3 regions of the Nocardioides seonyuensis genome follow, and region 1 is predicted to be linked to each of the others. Evidence: predicted binding sites of a transcription regulator. Region 1 holds the regulator's gene; each other region holds the start of a gene.

Region 1 (9,766 bases):
GACACGGTGGTCATCGACGAGGCCCACGAGCTCACCGCCCGGGTGACCCAGGCGGCGACCGACGAGCTCGCGGTGGCCGACGTGGAGCGTGCGGCCAAGCGTGCCAATCGCTGGCTGGCAGACGTCGACGGCGACCCGATCGGCGACCTCGAGAGTGCCGCCGACGACCTCTCCGACGCCATCATCGCGACGTCACCGGGGCGGATCGACCTGGTCCCCGAACAGCTCGGTGAGGCCCTGGCGCGGGTGCGCGACGCCGCCCGCGGGTGCATCTCCGCCTTCCCCAAGGAGGGCGGCGAGGGCGATGCCGACGCCGGCCGCACCCAGGCGCGTGGGCTCCTGCAGGAGGTCTTCGTCAACGCCGAGCGGATGGCGAGCGGGTCGGCGGCCGACGTGCTCTGGCTCAACGAGGCCCGCGACCGGATCCCCGCTCGTCTCCACGTCGCGCCCCTCCAGGTGTGGGGGCCGATGCGAGACAAGCTCCTCACCGACAAGACGGTGGTGTTCACCTCGGCGACGTTGATGCTCGGGGGTGACTTCGGAGCGGTGGCGACCTCGCTCGGCCTCAAGCCGGCCGAGCGCGTGCTCGACGGCGGCTCCGACCCCGAGGGGGATGGTGTGCTGCCCTGGCGCGGCATCGACGTGGGCTCGCCGTTCGACTACGGCCAGCAGGCCATCCTCTACGTCGCCCGCCACCTGCCGCCGCCGGGCCGCGACGGCCTGGGTGCCGCCCAGCTCGACGAGATCTGCGAGCTCGTCGACGCAGCCGAGGGCCGCACGCTCGGGTTGTTCTCCTCGCGCCGTGCCGCCGAGGCAGCTGCCGAGGTCGTACGCACCCGCCTGCCCCACCTCACGACGCTCGCCCAGGGCGACGCCCAGCTGCCCGAGCTGGCCAAGCAGTTCGTCGAGGATCCCCACACGTGCCTGTTCGGCACGCTGTCGCTGTGGCAGGGCCTCGACGTGCCGGGCGAGACATGCCAGCAGGTGATCATCGACCGCATCCCGTTCCCGCGGCCTGACGACCCGCTGATGTCCGCGCGCGCCAAGGCCGCCGACGCGATGGGCCGCAACGGCTTCATGGAGGTCTCGGCGACCCACGCGGCCCTGCTGCTCGCGCAGGGCGCCGGACGCCTCATCCGCACCACCACCGACCGCGGGGTCGTCTCGGTCCTGGACCCGCGGCTGGCGACCGCGAGGTACGGCGGATTCCTCAAGGCGTCGCTGCCACCCATGTGGACCACGACCGACCCGGCGCTGGTGCGCAAGGCGCTCGCCCGGCTGGCCGCGGGCTGATCAGAGGCTGCGCAGCACCGCCGTCACGACGCCGAGGATCGTGGCGTTGTCACCGGGGATCGGGTCGTAGGCGGCGTTGTGGGGGAGCAGCCACACGTGGCCGTCCTTGCGCTGGAAGGTCTTGACCGTCGCCTCGCCGTCGATCATCGCGGCGACGATCTGGCCGTTGGTCGCGGTCTGCTCCTGGCGGATCACCACGTAGTCGCCGTTGCAGATCGCCGCGTCGATCATCGAGTCACCGGAGACCTCGAGGAGGAAGAGCGTGCCGTCGCCGACGAGCTGCTTGGGAAGCGGGAAGACGTCGGTGACCTGCTCCTCGGCGAGGATCGGGCCGCCGGCGGCGATGCGGCCGACGAGCGGGATGTTGAGCGCGGTGGGGGCGAGGTCGCCGATGCCGGTCTCGTCGACCGAGGACTCCTCGGCCGAACCCATGGCCTTGCGCGCTGCCATCACCTCGGGCAGGAACACCTCGAGGGCGCGCGGACGGTTGGGATCGCGCTTGAGGAAGCCCTTGCCCTCGAGGACGCGCAGCTGGTGGGCGACGCTGGAGGAGGACGTCAGGCCCACGGCCTGCCCGATCTCGCGCATGCTCGGCGGGTAGCCGCGCTGCTCGATGGCGTCCTTGATGGTGGCGAGCACGCGCTGCTGGCGAGGCGTCAGGCCGGTGGCGTCTGGCGGTCCGTCGGGCATGGCCACGACCTTCGCGTCGGGGCCCTGGGAGCCCGGTGCGTCCTTCTTCGCCATGGTGGCGCCTCCTGCTGATCGAGTGTGTCCCCACCGTAGCCATCGCCGGGCCGTTGATCAAACATCTGTTCGAAGCGTGTTGCCCAGGATGCCCTCGTGTTTGACCGGCCCTTCTTGGGGGGAGGGTGCCACCCGTGACTCGACGACTTCCCGCTCTCACCTCGACCCTCGCCGTGGCCTCGACCATCTTCGTGACGGCCCTCGGCTTCTCCTCGTCGCCGGCGGCCGGCGCTGCGCCCGCGCTGGCCGAGGAGGCGAGCGGGCAGCTGCTCGTCATCCTCGACGTCTCCGGATCGATGGAGCGCAAGGACGCCTCCGGCACGACGCTGATGGCCGGCGCCCGCGAGGCGGTGCGCGACTTCGTGGGCTCGGTGCCGGGTGAGGTCGAGGTCGGTCTGCGGCTCTACGGCAGCGAGTACGCCGGCGACGCCAAGGCGCCGGGCTGCCGTGACACCGAGCTCGCCGTACCCATCGCCCCAGCGTCGGAGTCGGGTGATGAGATCGTCGCCGCGGTCGAGCAGGCGAGGCCGACCGGCTTCACCCCGATCGGGCACTCCCTGACCCAGGCGGCCGACGACTTCTCCGCCGAGGGCGAGCGCTCGATCGTGCTGGTCAGCGACGGCGAGGACACTTGCGGCGACCCGACTCCGTGCAAGGCCGCCAAGCAGCTGGCCCGCGACGGCATCGAGGTCCGCGTCGACACCGTGGGCCTGTTCCTCCAGGACAACGCCGCCGCCCGCAAGCAGCTCGAGTGCATCGCCGACGCGACCGGTGGCACCTACGTCCCTGCCGACGACACCGCAGCGCTCACCGAGCAGCTCAGCGCAGTCTCGAGCCGGGCGATCTCGCGATTCCAGGCAGCGGGTGAGGAGGTCGACGGCGGCCCCTCGCAGGTCCAGGCGACTCCGGTCGAGCCCGGGACGACGTACGTCGACGACATCGTCAACGGCGAGGCGCGGTGGTACTCCATCGACCTCGAGGTCGGGCAGAGCATCGCGGTCACCGCCACCGACGACGGCACCGCGGAGTACGGCTGCTGCCTGGCCTACGAGCTGAACAAGCCCGACGGCAGCCGGCTGGACCGGTGGGGCCACTACAGCGAGGGCACCGCCACGACAGCCCTCGTCGACTCGCCGCTCGAGGACGGCGTGTCCGAGGCCGGCACCTACTTCTTCGCCGCGATCCTCGACGACACGACCTCCGACGAGGAGTACGGCGCCGTGGAGTACCAGTTCACCGTCGAGGTCACCGACGTCGCGATGCCGACGGAGACGGCGACCCCCTCCGACACCGCCAGTGCGACGCCGACCGAGACCCCGTCCAACGGCGGGTCCGAGGCGGCCGACGCGGCTGCCAGTGACGCCGAGGACGGTGTCCCTGTCGTCCTGTGGGTGGTGGTGGGCGTGCTGGCTCTGGCCGTCCTGGGTCTGGGCGCGCTCGTGCTGGTGCTGCTGCGGAGGATGAACGCCTCGCGGCCCTGAGAGGTTGCGCCTAGCCCTGCTGGGGGCTCGAACATTTGTTCGCTACGGTGCTTGCATCGTTCGAACACCTGCTCTATCGTCGTACACATGTTCGATCGAATCTCTGATCGAGTCCGACCCACTGTCGGTGGCTCGCTCTAGACATTCCCTCGACATCAACGACCGGCTGAACTTCCCCAGGAGGCCACCATGAGCACCCTCAGCATCTCTCCCACCTTCCGCACCGCCGCCCCGCGTCGCTCGACCGTGCGGCTGACCCGTCGGGGTCGGGTGGTGGTCGTGCTCGCCGGGCTCCTGGTCGCGCTCGCTGCGGCCTTCTTCCTCGCCGCCGGCGCCGTCGGCACCGAAGAGGCCGGCACCGCACCGGCCACCGAGGTCGTCCAGGTCGCCCCCGGCGACACGCTGTGGGGGATCGCCAGCGACGTCGCCGACGACGGTGACGTGCGCGCCATGATCACCGAGATCGAGCGACTCAACGCCCTCGACTCCGCCGCGGTCTCCGCCGGCCAGAAGCTCCGCGTCCCGGTCGCCACCGACTGAGCGACCGCAGCACCACAGACCTCCACCGGTTGCTTCGACCCCAACCGGTGGACCAGGGGAAGACGAGGGGCGGGCCTACGCGGCCCGCCCCTCTTCGCTTGCGCTGATGGTTGAGCCGCGACCGGCTCCCCTCGGTGGTTGAGGTCCGGGCGGTGACTCGGTTGATGTGCGAGCGGCTCCCCTAGGTGGTTGCGGTGCGAACTCGCGAGCCTCGAAATCACCCGCCATCCCCGCAGGTTGTCCACAGGACGATCTCCGCGGGTCCCGCAGAGGTGTCGTTGTCGCTAGGTTCTCTCGCGTCATCGCTGTTCTCGGGAAGGCATCTGATGTCCGTACGACGCGCGCTCGTCGCCACCGCCCTCGCTCCGCTGCTCGGGCTCGCCCTGGCCGGCTGTCAGGAGGCCGAGCCCTCGCCCAAGATGCCCTCCACGTCTGCCGCGACGCCCACGCCGACCGAGACTGCGACAGCTGAGCAGGAGACTCCGGAGGAGTTCATCCGGCGTTGGCAGGCAGCTTCGGACAAGATGCAGGTAAGTGGTGAGACGGCTGAGTACTCCAATATGTCGCCCCAGTGCAAGCCGTGCCAAGACTTCGTCGAGACTGTGAGAAGCGTCTACCGAGCGGGAGGTCATGCTGAGTTCGACGGGTCGACGATCACGAAACTCGTCCGGGTGGAGGACGAGGTGCCGACCTTCGAGCTAACCAAGACCGTGCCTGAAACGGTGGTGTATGACGCCAAGGGTGAGACGCGAACCTTCCCGCCGGGGAAGGCCACCATTTCGATCACGCTGGCCAAACGCCAGGGGGAATGGGTCGTCGCGCACTTTGGGTTCGTCTGATGATCCGAACTGGCGGCTGTGCTATCTGGCTCGGACTATGTGTCGCGCTCCTGCAGCTTGTCGTTCTCTCGCCGTCCGAAGCAAGCGCGGACGAACCCGCTTCCTGCGTCCAGGTGGGGTGGGAGCAGGTCGACGCAAACTGCAATTGGACCTACGCGGAGTACCTGGAGACGTCTTCCTCGGACAGCGCGCACAAGTGGGTCCTACTCCCTCTTTGTGTCGATCCGGCACTCGGCAGCACGTGTTCAGTTCAGCCCTGCGTGTCCAACGGTGTTCCGGGCTTCATGTACGCCGTATCGCGGGACGGTGTGCAGGTGGGAATGACCTGCGCGCCAACCGACGTGGCCCCAGGGCCCTCTCGCGAACAGGTGCTGCAGAGCTTCAAAGAGCTGCAATGGCCCAGCTCGACGGCCGTAGTCCAGCCAGGCGGTGGTCAGACATTGGTCAACCTCGAGACGATCTTCTACACGACGAACGCCGCACCCACGTCGAAGACGGTGAGTATCGCCAAGACCGACGTCCAGATCATCGCCACCCCGGTGTCGTACACCTGGTCCTTCGGCGACGGCACCACCTTGTCCACAACGACCCCAGGCGCGCCGCACCCGTCGCGCGAGGTCACGCATGTCTACACCAGCACCGACGACGTTGAGGCAAGCGTCGCGACGACCTACTCGGGCACGTACAAGATCGGCAACGGCGACTGGCAGGACCTCGGCGAGACCCACACCGTCCCCGGGCCCGTGACAGAGCTTGAGGTCCTCGAGGCCAAGCCGCAGCTTGTCCTTCGCTGATCCGGCGACGCTTTCGTCACGACGCCAACTGTCCATCAACAGCACAATCACTCGGGGAGACACCATGGCCATTGGCCGAACCATGTCCTGTCCACGTTCGAATCGCGCTGTGCCGCGCGTGCTTGTCGGCATTGTCGCGGTCGCTGCTGCTTCTGCCGGCTGCAGTTGGTCCGGCGGTAACGCGGAGTCGGAGGCGGCACCAGTGTCGTCGGATTCCTCCGCCACGGTTCTCCCTGCTGATCCGCGTCAGCTCACGAAGGCATCCCGAGCTTGGACGCGCGAGATCCCGGTCGTCGGGCAGCCAGAACTTGCCGGAAGTACGGCGCTCGTTCTCGCGCAGGCGCCTGGCGATCGGCTCAAGCTCATGGGTCTCGACGTGGAGACAGGGCGCACCCTGTTCGAAAGCTCGTATCACCCAGGGGGACTGCCCTCGGGTGTTCAACTCGCGCCCAGGTTCACCCAGCTCGCTGACGGCAGATACGTCGCGCTACTCCGCAGCGCCGAACCGGGGCCTCGCGGCTCGTTCGTTACGGCGTTGGACGTGCGCACCGGAAACGTGGTGGCGGAGGCGGCACTCGTGAGCGACGACTATGACGCGTGTGCTGACGGGCACGACGTGTGTGTCTCCGGTTGGCAGGGCTCGCCGGACTTCTACGGCATCGCCGAGGGCAGGGGGCCACAGCGTTGGGATCTCAAGACGGATCGCATGGTCGAGAGTCGTGGCTACCAAGATGCGATGGCGATCGGGCGTGACCTGTTCTGGTCGGGGGAGGGCTCGACTGCCCACCTCTCGAGGATCCGCGGGTATCGCAGGCCGAGCTGGAGCGTGCCTGTCGGTCAGGTGTTTCGCGAAGGGTCGAGTACCAGCGCGGGGTGGTCCTTCGAGTACGACGAGCCGGAGGATGTGTACGTCGGTGGGGTTGGTCGGCCAGCCTCGAGTGGACTCCTCGCGCGCTACCGACGCGGCCATCGGGTGCGCTTCCCGTTGGTGAGCCGATACGAGGCCGTAGGTGTCGACGGTGAGACGGGCGAGCGGCTCTGGCGCAAGCGAGGCGCGAATCCTTGGTGTGAGTTCGCCCGAGGCGCGTCTGAGGCTCGCACGCTGTGCATGATTGAGGGCACGAGCGTGCAGAAGATGGGGGAGGACGCCCAGGTCAAGGGCATCTCCATGTCCATCAGCGGAGTAAACCCTCGGAGCGGAGCAGCGACGTGGAGTGTCCCCCTCAGCGAGGCAGGCGCTCGTCGCGCCTACATGGATGAGGTTGTGCCCCTGACTCCGTACGGCGGAGTCGTCGAGTCCGCCCGTGGGCAGCTGATCAGTGTCGACACGCGCGATGGCAGGTTGATGGCTGTCAGCCCGGACGCCGTCTTGTTGTGCGAGCGGACTTCGGACGTCAAGGCCTACGGAGTGACACGCTCCAACCCCGTGTATCGACTCTGCACGCCGAGTGGGAAGCCCGCCGACGGACCTCTCTCGCTCTGGGGAGCGATGGCAATCGAAGGATCAGGTCATCTCCGAGTGGTGTCGCAGCAGGGGCGGGTCGTCGCGTACGACGTCCCCGACTAAGTCGTGGATCACTCGCCAATGCCGCGAGCATCCAGGGACCTAGGCCCGTCTCGGAGACCAAACCGGCCAGGAGAGCGGCGACCGACCCCGCCATACTCACGAACATGACCGCTCCTGACGCCACCGGCCAGACCGAGATCGCTGCCTCGCCCGAGGCGGTCTACGCATTCCTCAGCGACCCGGCCCGGATGAGCGAGATCGCGGAGGAGACGGTGAAGGTGCTGCGTCGCGACTCCACCGCAGGGCAGACCGGCTCGCGATTCCTCGGGGTCAACCGCAACGGCAGACGCGTGTGGCCGACGATCGGCAAGGTGACCGACGCCGACTCGGCCCGACGGTTCGCTTTCGAGGTCGAGGCGGTTCCGGGTGTGCCGGTGGCTCGCTGGCAGTACGACATCGAGCCCACCGCGGCTGGCTGCCGCGTGGTCGAGAGCACGTGGGACAAGCGGCCACGGTGGTTCGTGCCGGCGACGAGGCCGATCACCGGTGTGGCCGATCGGGTGAGCGTCAACGCCCGCAACATCGAGACCACGCTGGCTCGGCTCAAGGCCAGGCTCGAGACCGGCGCCCAGGCGTAGGAGCGACTCAGCGAGCCGCGCGCTTGCCCCCCGCGGGGCGAGGTCCCGGGGGTGGCACCGGGGGAGACCCGTCGGGGTCGTCCGGCGGGGTGATGCCGAGGGCCCGCATGAGCCGGGCGACGAGCATCAGCCCGAAGAAGAGGCAGGCGATCGCACCGAGGCAGGCGAGTGCCATGAAGCCCCAGGCGCTGCCGCCACCGCCGTCGCGGGCCGCCGTACCGAAGTCGATGGCGGCGTAGACGAGGTAGCCCCAGGCGACGACGCACAGGGTGATGGCGGCGCACGTGAGCAGGGCTTCGCGGTTGAGCTTGCGGGGCGGCGGAGCGGCGCGACGGGAGCCTGCTCGCTTGCCTGTCGTCGCCACGCCTGCATTGTGACTGATGGGGCACAAGTGCGGGCCGGAAGCCCGGAACGCAGGGGTCGACACGCCGCGAACTCGGGGTGACCCACGTCACTGACCTGCGGTTTTCCGGGGTGGAACGAACCACTTCGACAATTTGGCGGGGTTCGCTTGCCAAGCCTGCAGACGGCACGTACGGTTACCACTACATCTAGTAGTTACACCGTTGTGGTTTTCCACATCTAGTTCACAAGAAGCGGTCCTGTTCACACAGGGAAGGCCCCGTTCTCCACAGGAATCGGGCCGAGATCCACAGTGTTGAAGATGATGCAGGGCACCACCGACAGCGACACCGACAGGCCAGGAGAGGGGGATCCGCGATGCACTGCCCCTACTGCCGTGACACCGACACCCGGGTCCTCGACAGCCGCGTCGCCGACGACGGTGGATCGATCCGCCGCCGCCGCACCTGCTCCTCCTGCGACCGCCGCTTCACCACCGTGGAGAAGATGCAGCTGACCGTGCTCAAGCGGTCGGGTGCCACCGAGCCGTTCAACCGCGACAAGGCGATCGCCGGTGTGCGGAAGGCCTGCAAGGGCCGTCCCGTCACCGACGCCCAGCTCGCCTGCCTCGGGCAGGAGGTCGAGGACGCCATGCGTCTCTCGGGCCAGGCCGAGTTCGCCGCCCACGAGATCGGCCTCGCGATCCTGAGCCCGCTGCGCGCCCTCGACGAGGTGGCCTACCTCCGCTTCGCGAGCGTCTACCGCGCCTTCGAAAACGCCGAGGACTTCGAGAAGGAGATCGAGATCCTTCGCCTCGAGCGCAACGCCCAGGCTGGTTTCGAGACGGGACTCCGTCCCTCGACCAGCGAGGCGCATTCAGCCCCGACGGGCTGACCCCAGAACGGCCCGGCAGGTAGTGGGGAAGCTGCCTGCCGGGCTTACCAACCCCGCGGACCAGGTCCGCAGAGCACACCCATCACCCGCCCGTGCAGGCACGAAGGAGAACCACCCATGACCGAGACGGTGAACACCGGCGCCGCACGCAAGGGCAAGGGCCTCAAGCTGGAGCGCGTCTTCAGCACCAAGGGAGTCCACCCCTATGACGCGATCACGTGGGAGCGCCGTGACGTCGTCCAGCAGAACTGGAAGACAGGCGAGACCGTCTTCGAGCAGCGCGGCGTGGAGTTCCCCGACTTCTGGTCGGTCAACGCGAGCACGATCGTCACGACCAAGTACTTCCGCGGCGCCGTCGGCACCGACGCCCGCGAGTGGAGCCTCAAGCAGCTCATCGACCGGGTCGTGAAGACCTACACCAAGGCCGGCATCGACAACGGCTACTTCGCCGGCGACGCCGACGCCGAGACCTTCGAGCACGAGCTGACCTGGCTGCTGGTCAACCAGTACTTCTCCTTCAACAGCCCCGTCTGGTTCAACGTCGGCACGCCCTCGCCGCAGCAGGTCAGCGCCTGCTTCATCCTGAGCGTCGACGACTCCATGGACTCGATCCTCAACTGGTACAAGGAAGAGGGCTTCATCTTCAAGGGCGGCTCCGGCGCCGGCCTCAACCTCTCCCGCATCCGCTCGTCCA
Region 2 (9,766 bases), 1.6 Mb from region 1:
CGTCGGCCTCGGCGTAGGAGACCCGCGCGAACCTGGCGATGATCTCGATCACCTGCTCGTGGAAGACCACCACACCTCGGGTCGACTCCAGGATCGGGCGCAGGTCGTCGTGGAAGTAGCGGGCGATCTTCCATCCCTGCTTGGCCTCGAGGTAGGGGGTGATCATGTCGCTCTTGACCGGGCCGGGACGGAACAGCGAGATGTCGGTGATGATGTCCTCGAAGCTCTCGATGCCGGACTTGCCGACGAGCTCGCGCTGACCCGGTGACTCGATCTGGAAGACGCCCAGGGTCTTGGCCTCGCTGATCATCGAGTAGGTCGGCACGTCGTCGAAGGGGACCTGCACCTCGTCGTCGAGGTCGATCTCGACGCCGTCGACCCGTGCCACCTCGGCGACCGCGTGGGCCATCGCCGACTGCATCCGGATGCCGAGCACGTCGAGCTTGAGCAGGCCGAGCTCCTCGACGTCGTCCTTGTCGAACTGGCTCATCGGGAAGCCCGAGTAGGAGGCCTCCACCGGGGTCCGGTCGAGCAGGGTGGCATCGGAGAGGAGCACTCCGCACGGGTGCATGGCGATGTGTCGGGGCAGCCCGTCGAGCCGCTCGACCAGGCCGAAGAAGAGGTCGAGGCCGCCCGGCCCTCCCCAGGACCCGGTCAGACCGCTGGCCCGCAGCTCCGGCAGGTCGCGCAGCGCCAGCCGGGCATCGCGGGCGCGGATGTGGGGGAAGGCCTTGGCGATGGCGTCGATCTCACCCGGCGGCATGCCGAGGGCAGCCCCGACATCGCGCACGGCGTGGCGGACCCGGTAGGTGTCCATCATCGAGACGCAGACGCAGCGCTCTCCCCCGAACTTCTCGAGGATCGCGCGGTAGACCTCTTCACGGCGCGCCGACTCGACGTCGATGTCGATGTCGGGCAACGAGGCACGCAGCGGCGAGAGGAACCGCTCCATGATCAGGTTGTGGCGGATCGGGTCGACACCGGAGACCCCGAGCAGGTAGTTGACCAGGCTCCCGGCACCCGAGCCGCGAGCCGCCCGGCGGATGCCCATCGCACCGATCATGTCGGTGACGTCGGCGACGGTGAGGAAGTAGGAGGCGTAGCCCAGTGTCTTGATGATCTCCAGCTCGTCGTCGAGCCGTTTCCAGATCCGCTGGCGCGGCGCGTTGCCGTAGCGGCCTCCGATCGCGGCCTCGCACCGACGGCGGAGCTCGACATCGGCTCCTCGGGCTCCGGCGTCGAACTCGGGGAAGTGGATCTCGCCGATGCCCAGGTCGGCCCGCGGGTCGAGGGCGCAACGGTCGGCGACGGCCCGGGTGCGGGCCAGCAAACGGCGCGCCTCGGTCTCGCTGTCACCCATGCCGGCCAGCCGGCAGACCTCCTCGGCGACCTCGTGCATCTCCTTGCCGGACTTCAGGAACCCCTCGGCGTTGCCGCGGGAGCCGTCCGGGCCGATGTCACGCAGGCTGGCCGACCCCAACGGCACGAGCCGACGGGCGGCGTCGAGCACGTCGACGACGGGCGCGTCCAGGCGGTCGGCGTATCGCACCGCGTTGGTGAGCACGCTCGTCAAGCCGGCCCGGTGGGCCATCGCGGCCATCCGGGCAGCATGGTGGGACGTGCCGGGACCCCAGGTCGCCGCACCGCCCCGGCCGGCCCTGAGCCGGTGGGAGACCAGCTCGACGACGAGGTTCTCCCGAGGGACGACCTCGCACCACGACTCGATCACGGCCGCGCCGAGGTCGTCACGCCGTCGGGTCGCCGCCATGCCCAGGTCGGAGGCCGGCCCCAGCAGGACGACCACGTGCCCGCCGGACAGGTGGGGCGCGAGCAGGTCGAGGCCGGCCACGGGACGGCCCCGCTCACCGGCGAGGTGGGCAGCGGAGACCATCCGGCACACCGCAGCCCAGCCGGCCCGACCGACCGCAAGGAAGGTCGCCCGCCCTGCCCCGACCGCCAGGTCGACCCCGAGCACCGGGCGGACACCTGCCGAGCGGCAGGCGTTGACGAACTTGACCGCCCCGTAGGTGCCGTCGCGATCGGTGAGGGCGAGGGTGTCCATCTCGTGCTCGACGGCCCGCTCCACCAGGACGTGGGGATGAGAGGCGCCGAACTGTCGGGAGTAGCCCGACGCCACGTGGAGATGGACGAACGGATCAGGCGACACCGCTGTGCTCGCTCGCGTGGGGCACCGCTGCCCGACCGCCTGCACGGACGTGGGGCACCAGCCCCAACGACTGCTCCACCACGGCCAGGAACCGGTCGGAGTCGCGCACCAGGTCGTCGGCCTCGCGCTCGGTCACGGCTCGGGTCGAGCCCGCCTCGGCGGCTGCCCGCTTGGCAGCGCCGGCGGCGAAGAAGCGTGCCCACTCGGTGAGCTCGGGGGCCACCTCGGCCAGCAGGACCCAGGCGTTCTTCTGGCGGCGGGCCCGTGGCGCCGGGCGAGCCCGTGCCGCCAGCAGGGCGGCCGCAGCCTGCAACGCCGCGACGTGGGCGCAGGCGTAGCGGGTCGGGACGTCGCGCGCGGTGACCGCCTCGTGGAGGGAGGCGGCCGAGCGCTCGAGGTAGGAGTGGGTGGTCGCGGGCAGGAGGTGGGGAGACATCGTCACTCCCCCTCAGTCGACGCAGCCGACGAGCTGCCAGCGCCCGTCGGTCCAGCTGAAGGAGAGGTCGAAGACTCCGTCGTTGTCGACGCCACGGCCTGCCGCGACCCGCCACAGCTCGCGCTCGACCAGCATGTCGGTGTGGGCCTGGGTGGGAGGGGTCTGGTCTGGACGGGTCTCGGCAGGCGACGTCGCCTCGTCGGAGCCCACCACCGCCCGCACTCCGGCGGACTGCCACCAGGGGCCGGTCTCGACCCAGTGCGCCAGCACCGCGCGCACCTTCCACAGCCGGCCGCGCCACAGGAACTGGTCGGGCCCCTCGGTCTCGCCGCGTCGCACCTCGACGGGGTCGTCGTACTGCCTCATCACGCCTCCACTGCACCTCTGGCAGGTTCTGCCTGCTGTCAGTCGACCCCGGGGCGACCCGGGTGTCGGTGGGGGTCGAGGTCACCGCCACCCGGGTCTGTCGAACGTTTGTTCGAACACCCTGAACGGTACTACCCCTGTCCGACAGTCTCAAGAGAACGGCCCCGACGGACCGGAGGAACGCAGCCGGAGGCTAGACGTCGTCGCGCAGGTAGGCGGTGGTGTCCTTGCGCCACAGGAGGACCACGAGGAGCGCACCCAGCAGGATCAGGAGGACCGAGAGGACCACGAAGATCGTCGGCATCTGGTTCTGCAGGCAGACCGTGACCACCAGCGCTCCCATGAACGCCGTGGCCGTCAGGACCCAGCGCGCCCAGGGGAACCCGCCGGCCAGGAACGCGCCCAGGACCAGCGAGAGCAGGGCGAAGCCGACGAAGGCCACCACGGCGAGGGCGACGAACCCCGGCGAGATCTGGTCGGCACGCAGCGCCTCGATCCCCCCTTGGGCCAGGATCTCCTGCGCGGTGGGGTTGCCCTCGGCCCACGTCATCAGGATGTCGTCGCTCATCAACCAGGTGAGCAGAGTGATCACGCCCGAGGTCGCCACGAGCAGGGCGAGCACCCGCAGGCTGTTGACCACTGATCCCGGCATCTCGCGCGACATGATTTCCCTCCGAAGGCACTTGCGGTCCGTGCTGGCTAGGCTCCCCCCATGTCGAGTGAGCACCCAGCGATCACCTCGTTCAGAGATGAGCTCGTCCGGCGCGGCGGCACCGGTGAGGTAGTCATCCTGCCGGACAGCGCCCACACTGCCGCACTCGCCGCCGCCGCGCTCGGCTGCGAGGTGGGCGCCATCGCCAACAGCCTCCTGTTCGACGCCGGCGGCCACCCGGTCCTGATCCTCACCTCCGGCGCCCACCGGGTCGACACCGCCACAGCGGCCGCCCGGGTGGGCGTCGAGCGCCTCGACCGCGCCAGCCCCGACTTCGTACGACGCCACACCGGACAGGTCATCGGCGGCGTCTCGCCGTTCGACCACCCGGCCCCTGTCCCGACCTGGATCGACCCCTGGCTGCGCCGGCACGAGACGATCTGGGCAGCTGCGGGCCACCCCGCCGCGGTGTTCTCCACGACGTTCGACGAGCTCCTCGCGATGACCGGTGGCACCGTGGCCGAGGTGGCCTGACATGGAGGTCCGAGCATGGAGGTGACCGAGTGGACTCCCTGGCACTGACCTTCTCCACCGGCTGGGCCAGCGGCATCAACGCCTACCTGGTGGTGCTCGTGATGGGGCTGGCCGACCGGTTCGGCACGTTCAGCGACATCCCCGACGTCCTCGCACGGTGGGACGTCCTGGCCGCTGCCGGGTTCCTCTACGCCATGGAGTTCATCGCCGACAAGATCCCCTACATCGACTCCACCTGGGACGCGATCTCCACCGCGATCCGTCCCACGGCAGGCACGGTGATCGGCGTGCTGCTCGCCGGTGACGCCTCCTCGCTCGACCAGGCGGTGCTGGGGGCCGTGGGCGGAGGCACCGCGCTGCTCTCCCACCTGGTCAAGGCCGGCGGCCGACTCGCCATCAACTCCTCCCCCGAGCCCGTCACCAACGTCGCTGCCAGCCTCACCGAGGACTTCGCGGTCCTCGGTGTCGTCTGGTTCGCCCTGGAGCACCCGGAGGCGGCCGCTGCCCTGGCCGGCGTCCTGCTCGCCCTGGGGCTCGTCATGCTCCTGCTGGTCGCCCGCCTGGTCCGCCGCGGCTGGCGGCGCTGGAAGAAGAAGGACCCCATCCACCAGGCGGCCTAGCGGGACGGGGTCACTAGGGTTCACCGCGTGTCGGACGTGGTGGTGGTCGGTGGCGGCTTCGGTGGCATGTCGAGCGCCGCGAGGCTGGCCAAGCTCGGCCACGACGTCACCCTCGTCGAGCGCTCCCACGTGCTCGGCGGCGCACTGGGCTCGGAGTCCAGCCAGGGCTTCACGTGGGATGCCGGCCCGTCCACCACACTGCTGCCGGCCGTGGTCCGCGACCTCTTCCGCAAGTCCGGCCGCCCGCTCGAGCGCGAGCTCGACCTGCAGCCGCTGGACCTCGTGCGGGAGCACCGCTTCGCCGACGGCTCCTCGCTGGCCCTCCCGGGCGGCTCGCGGGCAGCCCAGCTGGCCGCGGTCGAGAGCCTCGGTGCCGGACTGGGGCGGCAGTGGGTCGACCACGTGGCGTCGTACGGCGACGTGTGGGAGCTGCTGCGACGCGAGTGGTTCGAGCGGCCGTGGAACCCCGACCTGGCGCCCAAGGAGCTGACCTCGCTGCTGGCCTCGCGCGAGTCGCTCCACAAGAGGCTGCGACGCAGCTTCAAGGACGAGCGGCTCAGGCTGGTCGGTGGGCACGCGGCCGTCGCCGACGGGCACGACCTGCGCAACGTCCCGGCCTGGCTGGGCATCACCTCCTACCTCGAGCAGCGCTTCGGCACCTGGACCGTCCCCGGTGGCATCGCCGCCCTCGGCGGCGCCATGGCCGAGCGGCTCGTGCTGCGTGGGGTCCGCGTGCTCACCAGCACCACCGCGGTCGACCTGGTCGTGCGCAGCGGACGGGTCGTCGCCGTCCACACCACGACCGGCGAGATCCCCGCCGACCTCGTGGTCGTGGCGATCGACCCGCGTCGACTGCCCTCGCTGGCGCCGTACGTCGAGCGGACGATGCCGGCGATCCCTCCGGTCGTGTGCCACCTGGGACTCGAGGGCGACCTGCCCGACCTCCCGCACGAGGTGGTGATCCACGGCGACCCGCTCCTGGTCGTGCGGACCGGCGGCAAGGCTCCCGCGGGCGCTGCCGCCTGGACACTCCACGGACGCGGCCGACTGGCCGAGGACATCGTCGTCGCGCTGGCCCGTGGCGGGATCGACGTACGCAAGCAGGTCGTCGCACGGGTCGACAGGTCGCCGCGAGACCTCGTCGAGCAGTGGGGCGGGTCGCCCCACGGCGTCCAGTGGCGCGGGCCGCGAACCGCGCGTGAGCGACTGGGTCCCCGCACACCTGTCGACGGGGTCCTCACCGCCGGCGCGTCGGCCACGACCGGACCGGGACTGCCCTTCGTCGGTCTCAGCGCCGCCCTCGTCGCCGAGGTGGTCGGCCGGGCTGAGCGCGGCTAGTTGAGGGTCCAGACGACGGTGACCGAGCAGGACACCGCCGTCTCGCCGGGCTCGAGTCCGACGGCGTCGCGAGACATGGCCAGCTTGGAGGCCACGCGCGGGATCGAGTCGCCCTGTGCGGTCGTCTCGACGATCGACTCCACCTGTCCCAGTCCGAGCCCGGCCATGCGGGCCAGGCTCATCGCCCGCTCGCGGGCGTCGCTGAAGGCTGCCTCGCGCGCCTCCGCGGCAGCGGAGGCACCGTCGGTCACCTCCAGCCCGACGCTGTCGACCCCCAGCGCGTCGCCGATCTTCTGCGCGAGGTCGGTGAGCAGGTCGCCCGCGACGGCCAGGTCGTCGCACATGATCGCGTAGGAGTGGCGGGCCTCGTAGCCGCTGCGGGCGCCCTCGTGGTCGTGGGTCGGGAAGACCGAGACCCCCGTCGAGGAGATGCGGGAGGGATCGGTGTGGCGGACGGCGATCTCGACGAGCGAGGCAGCCGAGGCGCTCATCGCCTCGTAGGCCTGGGCGACTCCCTCCCCCCGCTGGACGGCGACGACGCGGAGGACGGCGACGTCCGGGGCGACGTGGCTGATGCCGGATCCGGTGACGGTGACGGTGCGCATGGCGGCAGGCTAGCGGCGATCAGACGGTGATCTGGAGACCGGTGAAGATTTCTCGCGTCGCGCGCGAGAAGTTCAGCGTGTAGAAGTGGAGGCCCGGGGCGCCATCCCCGAGAAGCTGCTCGCAGAGCTCGGTGGCGATCGCGATGCCCTCGGCGCGGAGGGCGGCGGCGTCGTCGGCGTGGGGCGTCAGCCTCTCCACCACCTCGGCGGGCAGGTCGCGCCGCGACAGCTCGGCCATGCGCTGCATCGAGCGGAGGCTCAGGATCGGCATGATGCCGGGAATGATCGGGATGTCCACGCCGATGGCGCGGGCCCGCTCCACGAGGGCGGCGTAGTCGGAGGCACGCAGCACCATCTCGGTGACGGCGAACTCCGCCCCGGCGTCCTGCTTGGCCTTGAGCACCTGTGCGTCGGCCTCGAGCGAGGGCGCGTCGACGTGACCCTCGGGAAAGGCTGCGACGCCGACCCTGGCGTCGATGGTGCGCTTGATGAACGCCACGAGCGCGTCGGCGTGGTCGAGACCGCCCTCCGTGGGCGTCCACGGCGAGCCGGGCCCGCCGGGCGGGTCGCCACGCAGCGCCATCACGTGCCTGACGCCGGCGTCGGAGAGGTCGCGCAGGATCGCGGCGAGCTCGTCGGTGGTGTGACCGACGCAGGTCAGGTGCGCGACGGGCAGCATCGACGTCTCGCGTGCGATCCGCTCGACGATGCGCACGGTCGTGTCACGGGAGGAGCCGCCCGCGCCGTAGGTCACCGAGACGAACGTCGGCCGGTAGGGCTCGAGCTCGGTGATGGCGCGCCACAGCTGCTCCTCCCCTGCCTCGTCCTTCGGTGGGAAGAACTCGAAGGAGAAGGACCTGTCACCGCCCTCGATGAGGTCGCGCATGCTGCGTCCCGGGTCCTGCGTCATGGGGCAGAGCCTAGGGAGCCACGCGCCGATCAGCGTGATCGTCCCACTGGTTAGGCTCCGTGCGTGAGCGCATCCTGGGATCCCGACACCTTCCGCGTCGGGGTGCAGGGCGTGCTCGACGACTTCCTCGACCACCAGGCCACCCTCCTGGCGCCCCTGGGTCCCGATGCCACCCGGCTGCTCGCCGAGGCCCGCACCTCGGTCACGGGCGGCAAGCGGTTCCGCGCCGCCTTCTGCCACTGGGGGCACCGGGCGGTCGCGCCGGCCAACGACCACCCCGAGTCCCTGGCTCGAGCCTGCGCCTCGCTCGAGCTGCTCCATGCCAGCGCGCTGGTCCACGACGACTACATGGACGCCTCCGACACCAGGCGCGGCCGCCCCTCGACGCACCGCACCTTCGAGGCCGAGCACCGTGCGGCGGGCTGGCGGGGCGACCCCGAGCAGTACGGCGCCGCCGCGGCGATCCTGCTCGGCGACCTGCTGCTGGGATGGGCCGAGGAGATGCTCCGCGGCAGCGGCTTCCCGCCCGAGCGCGTCCTGGACGGACAGCGGGTCTTCGACCTGTGCCGCAACGAGGTGATCGCCGGCCAGTTCCTCGACGTGTCGGTGCAGGCACGGGGGCGTGCCGACGTCGACACGGCCATGACCGTGCTGCGCTACAAGTCGGCGAAGTACTCCATCGAGCGTCCCCTCCACGTGGGGGCCGCGCTCGCCGGAGCCACGGCTGACCAGCTCGACCTGCTCTCCCGGTTCGGGTTGCCGCTCGGTGAGGCGTTCCAGCTCCGAGACGACCTCCTCGGGGTCTTCGGCGACCCCGACACGACGGGCAAGCCTGCGGGCGACGACCTGGTCGAGGGCAAGCGGACCGTGCTCGTGGCGCTCGCGCTCGACGGTGCCTCGCCCGCCGAGGCGGAGCGGCTCGACGCAGCCCTCGGCACCGACCTGAGCCGTGCCGACGTCGACGAGCTGCGGACCGTCATCGATGGTTCCGGGGCGCGCCAGCGCGTGGAGTCGATGATCACCGACCTCGCGGAGCAGGCGGTCACCGCACTCGGCGCCGCCGATGTCGACCCCCAGGCCCGTGGGGCGCTCACCGAGCTGGCGGCGGCAGCGACCCAGCGGACAGTCTGAGCGTCGCGTCCCGATCTGATCCGGCCCGGTTCAGCTCACAGCGCAGGGGCCAGCGTGTTGTGTTCCGGGACAGGCCACCTCACGGCGGCCAGCAGGCCGGTTGTGTCACGGGCTGTGGCGCCACGGCCCGCGATCGACGTCGGGATGCGACCACCGTCGTGACACCACGACAGGGTCCTGCTCCCGGGTAGCGGCTCAGGGTGTGTCGGAACTTCGCACCTAGTCCAGGGTGCGGAGCCCGGGCACCGCCGGCCCGTCGCCGCGCAGCAGCACGGTGAACGGCACCTCCCGGTCGCTTCCGGCCCGCTCGGCCAGCACGTCGAGAGCGATGCCGAACGCGCGCTCGTCATGGCGGGCGAGGGTGGCCCACCCGTCCCACAGAAGTACGACGCCCGCGCGGCCGGCGCCGATGTCACGCAGGCAGTCGGCCAGGGCGTCGAAGTTCTGGCCGTAGTGCTCGGGGAAGTGCAACGCTCGGCCCACGTCCGCCAGGAACGCCGCACTCGTGCCGTCGGAGACCCACCCGTCGACGTGGCCGAGCACCCAGTCGGCGTTCTCGACGGCCTCACGCACGGCGGCGGGCTCGAGCGCGCTGCGCCAGAGGTAGACCCCGGGGGGCTCGTGCCCGGCCAGGACCGCTGCCAGGCCGCTCACTCCAGGTCCTCGATCCCGTGGTCCTCGATGCGGGCGAAGGACCGGTAGTGGTCCTCGGTCCAGTAGACCTCGTCGAGCTCGTCGCCGGTGACGATCCGCCAGGGTCCACGCTCCCTCGGGGCCGTCTCCACGGTGTACTCCTCGTAGTAGCCCCGTGGCCGGTCAGGCAGCAGTCCTTCGCGGTTCTGGAAGGTGACGCCGTCGTTGTCGGGGTACTTGAACGGTCCGCCCTCGTCGATGCGGTCCAGCACGTCGCGGGCCTCGGTCGGCAGCTGGGGCGCCCGGACGACGGGAAGACCGTCCTGTCCGATCTCCGGCTCGGGGGTCGCCCCACCCTGCGCCCACCACAGCAG
Region 3 (9,766 bases), 360 kb from region 1:
GATCGCCCGCTTCAACCAGTTCAACTACGTCGGGGCGCTCCTCGGCTCGGTGCTGACCGGGCTCGTCGGCTCGGGCTCGCTGCGCCTGGGCTTCGCCGCGCCGCTCGTCCTGGCCTTCGCGCTGTTCCCGCTCACGCGGGCCTTCGCGCCGGCAGACGTACGCGTCGACAGCACGGTCTGACTCAGGAGCCCCCGCCACCCGCCTTGCGGCGGTGCATCGGCTTGGCGACGTTCTTGGCCGACACCTCCGAGCCGTGCGCCTTCTCCTTGGAGCCGGCCGAGTCATCGGGATGGCCGTGCCCGGCCTTGCGATCCAGCGCCTCCCGCATCTTCGCCTTCAGATCTGCGTTGGGGTCCTGGTCAGCCACGGTGTCCTCCAGTTGTGTTCGGTGGCTCCACCCTGCCAAACCGTGTCAAGGACGTCGACCCGATTCTGCACACCGCGTCCGCTACGGTCCCGACGTGGACCTGCAGCGGCGCATCATCGAGGGGCGAGGCGAGTTCCTCATCTTCGCGCTGACCCCGCCGCGACAGGAGGCCTCCCCGGAGAAGGCGCTGGAGATCGCGGGCCGCACGGCCGAGCGCCTCCGGGCCGTGGACCTCGACGGTCTGATCCTCTACGACATCGACGACGAGAGCGGTCGCAACCCCGAGGAACGGCCTTTCCCGTTCCTGCCGACGATGGATCCGGCCGACTACCTGTCTCACTACTTCGACACCGGGAGCACCCCCGTCGTCGTCTACCGGGCCGTGGGGAAGTACGCCGAGTCGGACCTCGAGGCATGGCTGCGGGCCCAGGAGGCCGACCGTCGGCTGTCGGTGTTCGTCGGTGCTGCGTCGCGTGAGGAGTCCGTCGCAACCTCGCTGGCCGACGCCCAGAGCCTGCGGGCGCGGACACGGCCCGACCTGCTGCTCGGCGGAGTGGCGATCCCCGAGCGCCACGCGCGCAAGGGTGACGAGCACCTGAGACTCCTGCGGAAGCAGGACGCCGGATGCTCCTTCTTCGTCACCCAGGTGATCTACGACGTGACCGCCGCGAAGAACCTCGTGTCGGACTATCGCTACGAGTGCCTCGCACGAGGGCTGGCCCCGGCGACCTTCGTCTTCACGTTCTCGGTCTGCGGGTCCACCAAGACTCTCGAGTTCCTCCGATGGCTCGGCGTCGACGTGCCCCGGTGGATCGAGAACGAGCTCCGGCACGCCGACGACACCCTCGACGCGTCCTTCGAGTACGCCCTGGCGGCCGCACGCGAGCTGATGACCTACTGTCGCCGGCTCGGCGTGCCGTTCGGGCTCAACGTCGAGAGCGTCTCCATCCGGCGCGCCGAGATCGAGGCCTCCGTCGAGCTTGCCGCGCGGCTGCGTGAAGGGCTCCACCGGCTGGAGTGAGCGGTGGCGTTGCGGCGGGTCCGGCCGTTGGGACGCCGACGGCCTACTGCGGGCGGTTGGTGAAAGCCCAGTCCAGGCCGTCCTTCCCCTGGTCGTCGAAGAGGGGATCGCGCCGCAGTCCTATCCGCCGTGCCACTGCCTGGCTGGCGGCGTTCTCGGGACGCACCCGGGCGAGCACGATCTCGCCCGGCAGGCTCCGGGACGCCCAGTCGAGAACCGCCAGTGCTGCTTCCGTGGCGTAGCCCCGACCCCATGCGCTCGGATGGAAGCGGTACATGAGGTTGAGCACCGGCGCTGCATGGACGGTCATCCGCCGGACACCGCAGTTGCCGATGAGTCGTCCAGTCTCCCTCTCGAACACGCAGCAGTTGCCGAAGTCGTGGTGCGACCAGTGCTCGAGCCACCGCTGCAGGACAGCCTCGACCTCGGACAGCTCCTCGACCCGGTCAGAAGGGTTGTACCTGACCACAGAGTCATCGGAGAGGATGCGCAGCACGGCGGGGGCGTCGACGGGCGTCGGTGGGCGCAACGACAGCCGGGTTGTGGCCTGCCATTCAGAAGGGACTGACACGGTCCCCACTCTGCCGTGTCGACCCGACACATCCGCGCCGGCAGATCCGCGCACCATCCACGACAGATCCGGACGCTGGCGTCAGGTTTCGAAGGCGGAACGGCCCCGGGCGATCTGGCTCGCCGTGTCGGCTCCCGACCGTGTGAACCATGGTTCGTCGCCGGACTTGGGCACGACGAGCGCGCCGTTGCCTGCAAGCGCGTGGGTTACCTCGCCTGCGTCGAGGAACGTGCGGCTGTTGTAGGAGAACGCCCATGCGGTGTCGTAATCGGCGACGCCCGAGATCACCCACTCGCCCGCTGCGAACTCGGGGTAGCGGGAGTTGAGCAACGAGACGGCCACTCGGCGTGCGTCATCCTCGGTCATGGGTTCGAGGCTACCGAGGAGTCGGTGCTCTGGGCGCTCGCTCATCGGCAGGTCCGCGCACCATTAGCAGCAGATCCGGGCGTTCCCTCAGCGGGAATTCCCGTGCTTGTGAGCCCAGGCATCGGCAGTCTCCTGGTCTGGCGACGGCGGGGAGTCCGCAAGGCAGACGCCACAGCGCGCAAAGTATCGGCCCGCCTCCTCCCAGTGGTGGACATCGCCCGCCCTGACCCAGTCCGGCGACCAGTCGACCGCAAAGGCGTACAAGAGACCGGAGGTCACGCCCTGCATGAGCCGCTCAATCGTCTCGTCGCTGAGCCCGAGATCGAAACCTCCGTTCGTAACCTGCAACTCGGTTCTCACGTTGTCTTCAACCAGGGCGACCACGCGCTTTGCCCGTTCAGCGATTAGTCGATCATCCGTCATGGCCGCATCGTGACACGACCGCTCATCGGCATGAGCTGATGAGGCACGAGCGGACTTTACTGTCGTCATTACGGCGAGGGCGGATGCCTGATCTGAGAAGGGCACCAGACGTAGTTCCTCCACAGCGACCCAGATCTATTGACCACCCGCTCCGCTACGCCCTACAATCGAACTTGTGTTCGAATCCTCCCTTGGCTCGCCGACTCTCACCCCGCACGGGGCGAGTGTGCGCACGCTGAGGGACGCACTCACCACCATCCCCCTCGCCGCCGCCCCCGAGGAGTGCGTCGACCAGCTCGAGGAGCTGGAGCGCCTGAAGTCGGCCATCTGTGCCACGCAGGCCCGGATCAGCGGTCAGCTCGACCAGCACCGACTGGCCCAGGACGAGGCACGACGACAGCTGGAGCCGCGCCGGCGTCGCCCCAAGCCCGAGGCCGGCATCGCCAAGGAGATCGGCCTTGCTCGCCGCGAGTCGCCCCACGACGGCCGGCGCAAGCTGGCCCTGGCTCGAGCGCTCCTCCATGACCTGCCCGAAACACTGGCAGCGCTCGAGCGGGGCGATCTCAACGAGCGTCGCGCCGAGATCATCGCGTCCGAGACCTCGTGCCTGGACGCCGAGAAGCGCCGCGAAGTCGACGTGGTCGTGTGCCGCGATCTGGACGGTCTCGGCGACGGTCACCTGCGGGACCTCGTGCAGCGCGAGGTGCTGCGCCGCGACGAGGAGGGCTGGCTCGCGCGGCACGAAAGGGCTCGAGCCAAGCGCCGGGTCACCGGCCGCATCCTCGGCGACGGAATGGGCCAGCTGAGCGCGACCCTGCCCGCCACGGACCTGTCACTGATCATGGCCTCGCTCGACGCCGCCGCCGAGACGGCGCGCGCCCAGGGCGACGAGCGCGACCGCAGCCAGCTCGTCGCGGACACGCTGGTCGGTCGACTCAGCGGCCGAGGCCGCAACACCCCGGCGCCGACTGCCATCAAGCTGCTGGTCAGCGCGGAGACGTTGATGGGCGAGGGCGACGAGCCCGGCTACGTGTTCTCGGCCGGTCACGTCCCGGCATCTGTGGCCAGGAGCATGGTGATCGCCGCCGCAGGGCACGCACACTCCACGATCCAACGGCTCTTCACCGCACCGCACAACGGCGCCCTGGTCGCCATGGAGTCCTCGACGAGCTTCTTCCGCGGGGCGCTGGCCGAGTTCATCAAGCTGCGTGACCGGCGCTGTCGCTCCCCCTTCTGCAGTGCTCCGATCCGCCACGTCGACCACGTCAACGGGCGTGCCGACGACGGCGTCACCTCCTCCGACAACGGCCAGGGCCTCTGCGAGGCCTGCAACTACGCCAAGGAGGCTCACGGCTGGCGCCACGAGCCCCATCCCGACCCTCTGGCCGTCACCGAGGTCTCAGTCACCACCCCGACCGGCCACGTCCACCGGTCGCGAGCCCCTGACCCGCCGACAGACCAGTCACACCCCTCCCCAGCCGAGCGCCACGTCTCGGCACGGCTGCTGGCGCTCGCCTCCTGAGGTGGCGCCTGCGTCCTCGGATGAAGTCGCGCGTCTCGGGTACCTCCGAGCCATGACTGAGGAACAGCACGGCCACAACCCCGACCAGGACGCCGAGCCGCCCACGCCGGACGGCGAGGAGCCCAACACCGAGCAGCTCGACCCTGACTCAGAGCCGGCCAGCGACCCCGATCCCGAGCCGGGTGCGTCCGACTCCTGATATGTAGCGATCTCCTGTCAAGGGCAGGGTGAGGCGCCCGTCTCGCTGGTTGCGGGCGGGCGCCTCGTGCTTCGTCGTGGGACTGTCGGCGAGCGTGTCGTTCTCGACGCGCGGGTCAGTCTGATATTCGCGGGTTGATTACCGCAGGACGGTTGTTCCGGCTGGAGCGGGACCGCTTGTCTAGGAACGAGCGTCGACGCGATGGTCTGCTCATAGGAGTCACGCGGGTCGCTCCTCGCGCTGTCACCGGAGTCCTGTGGCGAAGCAGTCGGTGTGGCTGGTCAGCTGTCGTCGAGAATGGCCAGGGACCAGCACCAGCCAGCGAGTTCGCGAGCGATCGCGATGTTGGCGACGTTGTGCCGCTTGCGGTGGTCGATGAACCGCACCCAGCGCTGGTGCAGCCGGTGGTTGCCTTCGTCCCCACGCACTCTGGCTGCTGCCGGGGCCAGGCCCCAGCGGTCGCGCATGGTCTTGCCGACCGAGTAGCGGGGTCGGTGGTGCCAGGCTGCCTCGACGAGAAGTCGCCGCGCGTGACCGTTGCCGGTCTTGGCGATCGAGCCGCGGTTCTTCGACTCCCCGGAGGAGTGCTCCGCCGGTGTGAGCCCGACGAAGGTCCCGATGGTGCGGCCCGTGAACCGATGCCAGTCACCGATCTCGACAGCCAACGCGAACCCGGTCAGGGTGCTGACGCCGCGCAGGCAGCCGAGTCGGCGCACCACCGGGGTGAACTCGCTGTCAGCAGCCATCTCCTCGATCGCGGCGTCCAGCCGGTCGCGACGAGCCCACGTGGTCCTGACGGTCTCGTAGTCGTTGTCGAAAGTCAGCTGCGTGGCTCGACTAATCAGCTGGGGAAGGGCCTGGGTCCGCAGCCAGGTGTCGTGCTTGCCGGTCCAGGGGTTCCCGCCGTCGTAGACGATCCCGTGCCGCAGCAGCAGCTTCGTCAACCGGTGTCTTGCTCGCATCAAGTCACCGCGGCAGTCCTCCCGCGCCCGCACCAGGTCTCGGGCCGCCTCTTGCTCGACCGTCGGAATGGCGACCGAGGTGATCTCGTCCAGCCGCAGCAGCCGCGCCAGATGGACCGCATCGCGAGCATCGGTCTTCACCCGATCACCTGATGGCTTCTGCAGCTTGCTGGGCGCGGCGACCTGGCAGCGGATCCCGGCATCGGTCAGCGACCGATAGAGCCCGAACCCCGTGGGCCCCGCCTCATAGGTCACCGCCACCGGGGCCGGCAGGCCCTGGAGCCAAGACCTGATGTGGGCATAGGACGGAGTCAGCTTCGACTGGAACAACTCGCCCGTGACGCCATCGATCGCCGCTGCCGCGACTGATCGGGCGTGCACGTCGAGCCCAACGCTCGTACGCTCGGTAAACACCGGGGCCTCCCACAACTGTCGGATAGGCCGAGCAGGTGGCCCCTGCTCGGTAACCCACGAATCTCTGTGAGTGAGGCCCCGGCCCGCAACCAACTCACGACGAGCCGGTCACGTCATACCGTCTAGCCGGTCAGGACTGACTGATCACGACTCGGCGCCCCGGTTGATCTTGGCGGCGAACCGAGCCGCCAGCTCGTCCGGATCAAGAGTTCCCTCGAGGATCCGCCGCGTCGGCCATGCAGTCGTGTCGATCCCCGACAGCTCGGCGAAGAGCTCGAGGTCCTGGCCGTACATCGCCGCGATCCTCTCCAGCTGCTCGCCCGTCGGCGGCGTCCCCACCACCCCGGCATCGCCGGCGTTGCGCTGCGAGAGCGGAGGATGGGGCGCGAAGCGCGCCAGCTCGAGGTGGTCGGTCACTGCGTCGAGGGTGCCCTCGAAGTCGGCGAACATCTCCCGGAACTCCAGGAGGAGCCACTGCTCCCGGGGGAAGACGTCGAAGCCCCGCCGCAGTTGCTCGCCGTAGTAGCCGCGCGCGATTCCCGACATGTGCCCGTAGCGCACCGGCTTCACCCCGGCGGGCAGCTCTGCCGGCAGTGACGTCTCGGCGAACCGCCGGATGAACTTCGGCCAGTCCACCCACGGCATCACCCGCGCCCGCAGGTGGGCCCAGTGGGAGAAGAGCCGCTCCAACGGGTCACGGAAGATCGCGATGAGCGGCATGTCCGGCCGGTAGTCGTGCATCCGCTCCAGGGCGTGGGGCCAGAAGAGGTAGGTCGGTGTCGCGTCGCCCATCATCCGGTGGCGGGCGGCACGGCGCGGTGCCGTGTAGTCGCGCGCGTAGTCCGGCGAGTCCCAGTCGTAGTCCTCGCGGTCGAAGAAGTGGATCTCCTTGCGAGGGGGCCGGCAGACGTCGGGGTGCTGGCGCAGGGCCCATGCCAGCGTGGTGGTCCCGCTCTTCTGGACGCCGACGATCGAGAAGTCGTAGGTCATCCGACCCCGGGCGTCAGGAGCGGGAACGCTCACGGCGAGCCGGCCGGGATGAAGGCCCAGTAGTCGAGGTCGAGCAGCACCCCCGCAGCGTACGCAGGACGTCCGGTCTTGGGGTCCTCCCCGCGCAGAGTCATCGACTCGTCCCGACCCTTGGTCGCCACGAGCCGCAGCCGCAGCGCTCCGACACCGGGGGCGTCGACCTCGGCCTTGTCGAGGACCTCCGACCAGGCGTAGACCGTGTCGCCGGCGAAGGCCGGGGCGACGTGGGACCCGGCATTGATCGCCGCGACGAGCTGGGCGTTGGCCAGGCCGTTGAACGACAGCGCGCGAGCCATGGAGATCACGTGACCGCCGTAGATCAGGCGGTTGCCGTCGGGGCGGGCCTCGGTGTTGAAGTGCACCTTGGCGGTGTTCTGCCACAACCGCGTGGCCATCATGTGCTCCGGGTCGGTCAGCGTCACGCCGTCGACGTGGTCGATCCGCTCCCCCACCTCGTAGTCGCCGAACAGGTGCGGCTCGCCGGCGGCAGCGACGTCGTACGACGTGAAGTCGAGGCCGGAGGGCACCACCAGGTCGTCCGGGGCGACGTGGGGGGCCAGCTCGGGAACGACCGTCTCGGGCGCCGGGGACGCAGCGTCCCGCTTGTGCACCATCACCCAGCGCACCCAGTCGATGGCGGTCTCGCCACGCTGGTTGGTCGCCGTGGACCGCACCCACACGACGCCGGTGCGGCCGTTGGAGTTCTCCTTGAGGCCGATGACCTCCGAGCTCGTGCTCAGCGTGTCACCGGTCGCGACCGGACGGTGGAAGCGGCACTCGGCGTAGCCGAGGTTGGCCACGGCGTTGAGCGAGATGTCGGGAACGGTCTTGCCGAAGGCGATGTGGAAGCCGATCAGCTCCTCGACCGGCGCACCGTCCAGGCCGCAGCTCGCCGCGAATGCGGCGGACGACGGCAGCGCGAAGCGCGTGGGGTAGAGGGCGCCGTAGAGGGCACGGTCACCCTCGGTCACGGTGCGCGGTGTCGCGTGGTCGATCACCTGACCGACGGAGAAGTCCTCGAAGAAGTTGCCCGGGTTGGTCTTGGTCACGGGTCACCATGGTGCCGTAGGAGCCGGGGCGCAGCCGACACGGGTCAACCAGAGAGAAGCCCCGGGTCACGCACCACGGCGTGCATGAACCCCGCGAGCCCGCGCAGGGCCGTCTCGAGCACCAGCCCCTGGTCGACGTCGTCGGGATCGATCCCGGGCACGGCGACGGGGTCCAGGTCGCTCCACTCACCGACGAGACCGACACCCAGGTCTCCCAGGGCGGACACCGTCCGGGCGGTCTCCTCCGGCACCCACGCCGCCACGTCGAGGCCGATCGCCGGTTCCTCGCCCTTGCGGGAGGCCAGGACGCTCTTGGCGAGCAGGCGCTTGCGGGCGACCTGGCTCTCGGAGAAGGTCAGGCCGGTCTCGTCCAGCAGCTCGTTGAGCCGCCGCATCACCTGCGCGGACGCGGCACCCAACGACTCGTTGGCCGGCTTCACCGTCTCGATGGCGTCGGGGTCGAGGCCGAGCACGCTGGCGAAGCGCTGCCACAGCAGGTCGCGCGGACCTCCTGGAGCCGGCACGGTGACGACGTCGACGCGCTCCGGCCCCACCACCCCGGCCCACGTCGTCGCGATGGCGACGAGGTCCTGCTGCCGCCAGAAGTGTGCCGCCGGCGCCGGCCGCTGCCCGGGCGGCACCAGGCTGGGCCGGTGGCTCACCAGGGCGTCGTGGTAGTCACGCCAGGACCACGAGCGGCCGTTCTGCACGGACTCCTGCCACATGGCCGGGATCGAGCGGTTCAGGTCGCGTGCAGTGACCACGACCCGCAGGTCGACGTCGGAGAGGGTCTCGCGCAGCGCACGGGCCTTCGCAGGCGTCGCCGCGGCAAGGAATTCCATCGACACGACCGAGAGACCCGGATGGCTCGACATCCGCTCGGCCATCTTGCGCCACTGGACGCCCCTGTCGTGGAGCAGGCCGTGCACCGCTCGGGCCTGGCTGCGCCACTCCTTGCCGGGGAGCAGCACGCCTCGCTGCTCGAGTGCGGCCTTGTTGTCGAAGAGACAGCCCTGCAGGAAGGTGGTGCCCGACTTCATGGCGCCCACGTGCAGCACCACGCGCCCCTGAGCCATGCGGCCGACTCTAACCGTCAACGCAGGGCGTAGTCCTTGAGGAGGCTGCGACCGATGATCATCTTCTGGATGTCGCTGGTGCCCTCGCCGATCAGCATGAACTTGACCTCGCGCATCAGCCGCTCGATCTCGTACTCCTTGGAGTAGCCGTAGCCACCGTGGATGCGGAAGGAGTCCTCGACGACCTCGTTGGCGTACTCGGACGCCACCATCTTGGCCATGCCGGCCTCGACGTCCATGCGCTGGCCGGTGTCCTTGAGGCGGGCGGCGCGCACCATCATGTTGTGGGCGACCTCGACCTTGGTGGCCATCTCGGCGAGGCGGAAGAGCACGGCCTGGTGCTCGGCGATGATCTTGCCGAAGGTCTTGCGCTGCTGGGCGTAGGCGATGCCGAGCTCGAACCCGCGCCATGCCAGGCCGCACGCACGGGCGGCGACGTTGACACGGCCGACCTCGACGCCGTCCATCATCTGGAAGAAGCCCTTGCCGGGCTCGCCGCCGAGGATCTGGTCGGCGCCGATCTTGTGGTCCTCGAGGACGAGCTCGGTGGTCTCGACCCCCTTGTAGCCCATCTTGTCGATCTTGCCGGGGACGGTGATGCCCTGGGCGGTCTCGCCGAAGCCGGGCTCCTTCTCCACCAGGAAGGTCGTCATGTTCTTGTAGACCGAGTCGGCACCCTCGTCGGTCTTGACCAGCACGGCGACGAGGGTGGAGGTGGCTCCGTTGGTCAGCCACATCTTCTGGCCGGTGATGAAGTAGGACCCGT

Evidence for each region. Region 1 encodes LexA, which represses DNA repair genes until DNA is damaged. Its sites were predicted from a motif close to TCGAACANNTGTTCGA; they were not measured.
Region 2: the regulator LexA is predicted to act here: its motif matches at 3,070-3,085, upstream of EXE58_RS19325 (DUF6504 family protein).
Region 3: the regulator LexA is predicted to act here: its motif matches at 2,917-2,932, upstream of EXE58_RS13405 (HNH endonuclease signature motif containing protein).

Annotation. Positions count from the first base shown of each region.
Region 1 is NZ_CP038436.1:2,404,324-2,414,089, forward strand. It holds gene EXE58_RS11695 (ATP-dependent DNA helicase) at 1-1,293, shown strand, start outside; gene lexA (transcriptional repressor LexA) at 1,294-2,037, opposite strand; gene EXE58_RS11705 (vWA domain-containing protein) at 2,172-3,518, shown strand; gene EXE58_RS11710 (LysM peptidoglycan-binding domain-containing protein) at 3,708-4,058, shown strand; gene EXE58_RS11715 (hypothetical protein) at 4,385-4,897, shown strand; gene EXE58_RS11720 (PKD domain-containing protein) at 5,158-5,691, shown strand; gene EXE58_RS11725 (outer membrane protein assembly factor BamB family protein) at 5,774-7,258, shown strand; gene EXE58_RS11730 (SRPBCC family protein) at 7,363-7,836, shown strand; gene EXE58_RS11735 (hypothetical protein) at 7,844-8,200, opposite strand; gene nrdR (transcriptional regulator NrdR) at 8,557-9,072, shown strand; gene EXE58_RS11745 (vitamin B12-dependent ribonucleotide reductase) at 9,190-9,766, shown strand, end outside.
Region 2 is NZ_CP038436.1:37,292-47,057, forward strand. It holds gene EXE58_RS00170 (DNA polymerase III subunit alpha) at 1-2,167, opposite strand, end outside; gene EXE58_RS00175 (SAV_6107 family HEPN domain-containing protein) at 2,157-2,603, opposite strand; gene EXE58_RS19325 (DUF6504 family protein) at 2,616-2,969, opposite strand; gene EXE58_RS19330 (hypothetical protein) at 3,163-3,633, opposite strand; gene EXE58_RS00190 (YbaK/EbsC family protein) at 3,682-4,155, shown strand; gene EXE58_RS00195 (DUF4126 domain-containing protein) at 4,185-4,775, shown strand; gene EXE58_RS00200 (phytoene desaturase family protein) at 4,803-6,113, shown strand; gene EXE58_RS00205 (SIMPL domain-containing protein) at 6,110-6,718, opposite strand; gene metF (methylenetetrahydrofolate reductase [NAD(P)H]) at 6,738-7,628, opposite strand; gene EXE58_RS00215 (polyprenyl synthetase family protein) at 7,692-8,759, shown strand; gene EXE58_RS00220 (barstar family protein) at 8,979-9,413, opposite strand; gene EXE58_RS00225 (guanyl-specific ribonuclease) at 9,410-9,766, opposite strand, start outside.
Region 3 is NZ_CP038436.1:2,760,590-2,770,355, reverse strand. It holds gene EXE58_RS13435 (MFS transporter) at 1-181, shown strand, start outside; gene EXE58_RS13430 (DUF5302 family protein) at 183-368, opposite strand; gene EXE58_RS13425 (methylenetetrahydrofolate reductase) at 463-1,389, shown strand; gene EXE58_RS13420 (GNAT family N-acetyltransferase) at 1,433-1,960, opposite strand; gene EXE58_RS13415 (YrhB domain-containing protein) at 2,042-2,326, opposite strand; gene EXE58_RS13410 (DUF7848 domain-containing protein) at 2,414-2,749, opposite strand; gene EXE58_RS13405 (HNH endonuclease signature motif containing protein) at 2,976-4,271, shown strand; gene EXE58_RS19530 (hypothetical protein) at 4,324-4,470, shown strand; gene EXE58_RS13400 (IS110 family RNA-guided transposase) at 4,752-5,846, opposite strand; gene EXE58_RS13395 (sulfotransferase family protein) at 5,991-6,869, opposite strand; gene EXE58_RS13390 (MaoC family dehydratase) at 6,866-7,924, opposite strand; gene EXE58_RS13385 (hypothetical protein) at 7,969-9,000, opposite strand; gene EXE58_RS13380 (acyl-CoA dehydrogenase family protein) at 9,018-9,766, opposite strand, start outside.